One region of the Lysinibacillus sp. NPDC056185 genome, then DNA from elsewhere that is predicted to be linked to it. Evidence: riboswitches for the same ligand, from Rfam matches in the RefSeq annotation. Region 1 holds a riboswitch; the other holds the start of a gene.
The links. A riboswitch is a leader RNA that binds a small molecule or an ion and turns the genes downstream of it on or off. The one in region 1 is predicted to bind glycine.
Positions count from the first base shown of each region.

Region 2: linked by a shared signal. The riboswitch ahead of gcvT (glycine cleavage system aminomethyltransferase GcvT) and the one ahead of ACMZ42_RS16785 (amino acid permease) in region 1 are both predicted to bind glycine.

Region 1 is NZ_JBLLLQ010000018.1:13,203-16,401, forward strand. Features, by position in the region: gene ACMZ42_RS16780 (glutaminase) at 1-112, shown strand, start outside; gene ACMZ42_RS16785 (amino acid permease) at 252-1,592, opposite strand; glycine riboswitch at 1,757-1,833, opposite strand; gene ACMZ42_RS16790 (rhodanese-like domain-containing protein) at 2,358-2,747, opposite strand; gene ACMZ42_RS16795 (biotin/lipoate A/B protein ligase family protein) at 3,100-3,199, shown strand, end outside.
Region 2 is NZ_JBLLLQ010000008.1:156,444-159,642, forward strand. Features, by position in the region: gene comGF (competence type IV pilus minor pilin ComGF) at 1-99, shown strand, start outside; gene ACMZ42_RS10850 (shikimate kinase) at 297-812, shown strand; glycine riboswitch at 957-1,049, shown strand; gene gcvT (glycine cleavage system aminomethyltransferase GcvT) at 1,328-2,431, shown strand; gene gcvPA (aminomethyl-transferring glycine dehydrogenase subunit GcvPA) at 2,457-3,199, shown strand, end outside.

The sequences.
Region 1 (3,199 bases):
CGGCTGTGGTATAGGCATTTATGGACCAGCAATTGATGACATTGGGAACAGTGTAGCCGGAGTGAATTTACTCAAGCATATTGCTACCGAGTGGAATATGAATATTTTTTAATCAATATGAAAGATGACTTCGTAAATGGACGAAGTCATCTTTTTTGTGATTTTACTTCGCTTTCGCACAATAAATAAAGCCCTGAATAGGTACACTTTCTTTAAAAGTGTCACTATCCGGGACAATTCATTTTACCGTATTAGTTCTTTCTTTTCATTTTATAAATAATCATTAGTATGATAAACCAAATTGGTGTTAACAGTAATGCGGTGCGTGTTGCCTCTGAAATGAACATGACTACTAATAGAAAAGCAAAGAAGGCAAGTACTAAATAGTTCACGAACGGAGTAAAAGGTGCCTTGAAAATCGATGCTTCATGAAGTGCGCGATTTTTACGTTTATAAATGATATGAGAGATTAATATAATACTCCATACCCATATAAAGCAAATAGCACTAATCGTTGTAACAACACTAAAGGCGTTTTCAGGCATTAATTTACTTAGTAATGCACCAGCGGAAACTACAATTGCAGAAACAACGAGTGCGTTACTTGGCACACTGTTTTTATTGAGCTTTGCAAACTTTGGCGAAGCTTGCTTGTTGTTCCCAAGATTAAAAAGCATGCGGCTAGTAGAAAATAAACCACTATTACCGGCAGAAGCGGCAGATGTAAGTACGACAAAATTAATAATACCTGCAGCAATTGGAATACCAGCTAGTGTAAATACTTGTACAAATGGACTACTAGAGGCAGACATTTCATTCCAAGGATTAATGCATAAAATAACAAATAATGCCCCTACGTAGAATAATAAAATGCGTAATGGAATTTTATTAATGGCCGAAGGAATATTTTTTTTAGGATTGGCCGTTTCTGCAGCAGAAACTCCTACTAATTCGACACCAACAAATGCGAAAACAACCATTTGGAATGCCATTAGGAAACCGTGTAAGCCGTTCGGGAATAACCCGCCATGTGCCCAAAGATTTTCAACAGAAACTGTGCCAGAGCTTGTTTGAAAACCTGTAAATAACATGAATACTCCAATCACAATCAGTGCCACAATTGTAATGACTTTTATAAGTGCAAACCAAAATTCTAGTTCGCCAAATAGTTTTACAGTTAATAAATTCAATATTAATAACAGTACTAAACAGCCAATTGCAGGCACCCATTGTGGTATATCAAACCAATATTGTACATAAACGCCGACAGCAATAATATCTGCCATAGCGGTCATGATCCAGCAGAACCAGTATGTCCAGCCAGTGATGTAACCTGCCCAAGGTCCTATGTATTCGGATGCAAAATCAGTAAACGATGTATAGCCAGCATTCGATAATAATAGTTCACCTAATGCCCGCATAACAAAAAATAAGGCGGTTCCGACAATGAGATAAGCAAAGATAATGGAAGGTCCCGCTAAAGCAATGGCTTTACCTGATCCTAAAAATAAACCAGTACCGATTGTTCCGCCAATCGCTATGAGCTGCACATGGCGATTTTTTAATTCACGTTTTAATTGTTGTTGTTCCACGTTAATCCCCCTCAAAGATACGTAAAAACTATGACTGGAAAATAAAAAAAGAGACTAGTAGTGACACTAGTCTCGTAAATGACAGAATAACAAATACCAATTGCGGATGTTGTATGTAAAAAAAGAAAACATTCGTGTGGTATAGCTTTCATGTTGAAAGTTGATATTACTCCTCTGTCCTTTTGCCTGAGATAGTGAACCCTTCGGCGACGCAAAATGCGCTCTCTCCAGAACTGCTCCTGCTATAGTGTTATCCATAGCATTCATAGCTTATATTGTATGTCTGTATGACATTATTTTAAGATATTATAAATCCTATCAGTGCCTACTTAATTATTCAAGGATAAATTTCAGACATTTTCAGAAAAAAAGAAGAATGGAGTTCATCTAGGTAAATACTTTACGAAAAATAGTATTTTTAGACATATGTAAATTTAAGGATAATGTTTTAATTCGCGGTATATGGAGTTGGAAGAGATGAAAATTGGAACTAGCTTAGGAAGCGGCTCGCATTTTGGTAAAGGAATGTGAAAGAGAGTATGTATCTTTCGTTGCTTTAACTTACTCCAACTAACTTGTCAGACATTAAACAAAATATATAATATAGTAGAAACTCAGAATTTTTTGCAAAAAGTAAACCATCTCATAGTCATTTGAGATGGTTTCTTTTTGTTTAAACAATGTGATATAGGTAAATATAGATAAATTTACTTTGTTTCCGTGAGTAGATTTATTTATATTAGTCACTAATGTCTTATTGATTTTTTAATTTTGTTTTTTGGACTTTATTTTACCTGTCCAAGTACGGAAGCCTCCTTGAAGTTGGTAAATTTGGTTGTAGCCACGTTTTTTAAGAAATAAAGCAGCACGTGAGCTACGGCCTGTATTTTGACAGTATAAATATACTGGTAAATCTGGGCGGATTTCTTTGTGACGTTGACGTAGAGTAGTTGAAGGAACATTGCGTGCACCAAGGATGTGACCAGCATCAAATTCTTTTTGTTCACGTACGTCGATAAGCTGTGCTTTACGATAGCCTTCAATAAATTGTTCTTGTGTTAGGTTTGTTACGGCTTTTTTTAGTCGTAGGGCGTTAATGCCGATATAAGCAATTACAACTACTAAAATAACACCGATTGTGATAAGTATGTTCAACAAAATTTCTTACCCCTTTCTATCTTCTTTATTATTATAAAAGATGCGCTAGCGATAGTCCAATGAGTTTGATAAAATAAATTAGATTGTGGCTAGAATTAATTTATCTCTATTTATATGGATTTTATTAGTGAACTGTCACAGTATCTTTCCACTATTTTCTTGGATTAGGGTGGTGGATACTTTCATAAAGAATAGAACTTAACGCACGGTGTCAAAATTTTGAGAAGCATTATTTTTGGCTCATAACAAAGAATTGGATAACATTTGTTAAAATGAATGCCATATATAAGGTGACTTATTTTGTACACTTTCGCTAAAGTTTAATTAAATATTTGTAGGAGATGAAAATATGACAACTTGGTATTTTCTAAATTCAGGGAAATGTAGCCCTTCTTTTAATATGGCATTAGATGAAGCATTACTTGATTGGCATAGTGAAGGTTTAATTC
Region 2 (3,199 bases), on a different contig from region 1:
AGGTTCCAATTTGAAAAAGATATGTTAACAGTAGCTGTTGAACTTCCAAGTGGTATCAAAAAGGAGCGAACTTTCTATGTTCCAGTTATTGAAAAATGACAGAGGGGCTATTTTTTTAATCGCAATTGCATTATTATTTTTTGTAACTACTTTTGTTCTTACGTATTGTACGTCTTATGAGATTCAGTTTCGAACATATAATGACCTAGAAAAGCTGAATATTCGAGCTACGATAAATTTATTAGGACAAATTTTGTCAGACAGTGTAGAATCGTAGTTATAAGAAGGTGATTCGAATGCGAAAAATATATTTAGTTGGTTTTATGGGCTCCGGAAAAAGTGCGTTAGGAAGACGTTTAAGCTATTTGTTAAAGATGCCATATTATGATATGGATCATGAGATTGTTCGGCAGCAGGGAATGACAATTCCACAGATATTTGAAAAATATGGAGAAGCACGTTTTCGGGAAATAGAAACAGAATTTTTGAAAAATTTCCGAGACGAAGCTTGTATTATTTCAACAGGTGGTGGGGTAGCGATCAATGCTGAAAATCGAAAAATAATGAGACGCAGTGGGCTCGTGTTTTTTTTAGATGCGACATTCGAAGATATATACAAACGAATACAGCATGATCCGAACAGACCAATAGTACAGAGTTCAACGAAAGAGGAGCTAGAGAAGCTGTATCATTATAGAAGAAGATTCTATCGTGAAACAGGACATATACAAGTGTTAACAGAGGGCAGAACACTCCGCCAAATTCTTGAGTATTTAGTATTCCAAGTCAAAAGGTTAAAAGGCGAACATTGATAAAAATGAATGAGTTGAATGTTCGTGTTTTGATATAAATTAAAAAATGATTGCCTTTTCAATGCAATTAATGTTAGGATATAGACAAATAAGTAACTAAATGTTCATTGAATACTAAATAGTACCAAGATGAATCTTGGGCGGATGATTGTGCGGGGAGAGCACGTGTAGACGTCACCGAAGGAGCAAATAACAAAATGTTATGAATCTCTCAGGTAAAAGGACTCGTACAAGACGCAACTCTGGAGAGAGCTGTAGTACTACAGCCACCAAAGGGGAAAGCCGGCTGATTGGCATTGTAGTAATGCGAGCCAGTCTGGTGTAACTTTCAGGTTTAAGGACAGAGAATCCCGAAAAGGGGTTCGTCTGTCTTTTTTTATGTCTAAATGTTTTGCTAATGATGTTAGTTCCTATTTCTTAATTGAATGAACAAACAGGGGAAGCATGATGCATTAATAAAAGCAGACGAACTACTACCAGTAAAAAATGTAACTACCATTAAGGGGGCAAAAATAATGACGAATGAATTAAAGCGTACACCTCTATTTGAAGAATATGCAAAGTATGGTGGTAAAACAATCGACTTCGGTGGATGGGAATTACCAGTGCAATTCTCTTCTATTAAAGAAGAGCATGATGCAGTACGTAATCGTGCTGGCTTATTTGATGTATCACATATGGGTGAAATTTTAGTAACTGGACCTAATTCACTAGATTTTTTACAAAATCTTTTGACAAATGATATTTCAAAAATTGCAGTAGGTCAAGCGCAATATAATGCAATGTGCTATGAAGATGGTGGCGTTGTTGATGATTTATTAACGTATAAATTAGCAGACAATCATTATTTATTGTGCGTAAATGCGTCAAATATTGAAAAAGATTATGATTGGATGATGGAAAATCAACATCAATATGATGTGACGATTGACAATCAATCAGATGCTTATGCACAAATTGCCTTGCAAGGACCATTAGCAGAAGAGGTTCTTCAAACATTAACAGACACTGATTTAAAAACAATTAAATACTTCCGTTTCCAAGCAGACGTTGAAGTTGCTGGTCATAAAGCATTAGTATCTCGTAGCGGTTACACAGGAGAAGATGGTTTTGAATTATACGGCTCTCCAGAAGATATTAAAGCTTTATGGAATGAAATTTTAGAGGCTGGAAAAGACAAAGGCGTTGTTCCAGCAGGTTTAGGCTGCCGTGATACACTTCGTTTTGAAGCAGGTCTTCCATTATATGGGCAAGAGCTATCAGCAACAATTTCACCTCTAGAAGCTGGTATTGGTTTTGCTGTGAAATTAAATAAAGAGGATTTTCTTGGTCATGATGCATTAGCTGAACAAAAAGAAAATGGACTTTCACGTAAAATTGTAGGTATTGAAATGATCGATAAAGGAATTCCTCGTCATGGCTACAAAGTGTTTAAGGATGGTAAGGAAATCGGTGAAGTAACAACTGGTACACAGCTTCCTTCTTCTAAACGTAATGTTGGTCACGCGTTAATTGACAGCCAATTCGCAACTATCGGAACTGAATTAGAAATCGAAATTCGTGGTAAGCACTTAAAGGTAGTAACAGTTGAAACACCGTTTTACAAACGTTCAAAATAAAAGTTGAAAAGAGGGACCTACATTTATGAAACATCGTTATTTACCAATGACGGAGCAAGATAAACAAGAAATGTTAGACGTAATTGGCGTATCCTCAGTTGATGAGTTATTTGGGGATATTCCAGAAAAAGTACGTTTTAAAGGCCTATATGATATTAAAGAAGCAAAATCTGAATCAGCTTTATTAAAAGAATTAACGGCACTTGCTGCGAAAAATAAAGATACAAATGCTAACGTATCGTTTTTAGGAGCAGGCGTATACAACCACTATAAACCAATTATCGTGGACCATGTTATTTCTCGTTCAGAGTTTTACACAGCGTATACTCCATATCAACCAGAAATTTCACAAGGGGAATTACAAGCAATTTTTGAATTCCAAACGATGATTGCAGAGCTTACAGGTATGGATCTTGCAAACTCTTCTATGTATGACGGAGGAACAGCATTAGCGGAAGCGGGTATGCTGGCAGCTGGACATACACGCCGTAAGAAAATTTTAGTATCTGAGGCGGTTCATCCTGAGTATCGTGATGTCGTTGCTACATATGCATACGGTCAATCCATTGAAATTGTTACTGTTCCACAAAAAGATGGTGTGACAGATGTAGAAGCTTTAAAAGAACTAATTGATGACAATACGGCAGCTGTTATTACACAGTATCCTAACTTCTTTGGTCAAATAGAGGACTTACAAGTAATTGGCGATATTGCACATGAAGCAAAAAGTTTATTTGTCGTATCTTCAAATCCACTTTCACTAGGAGT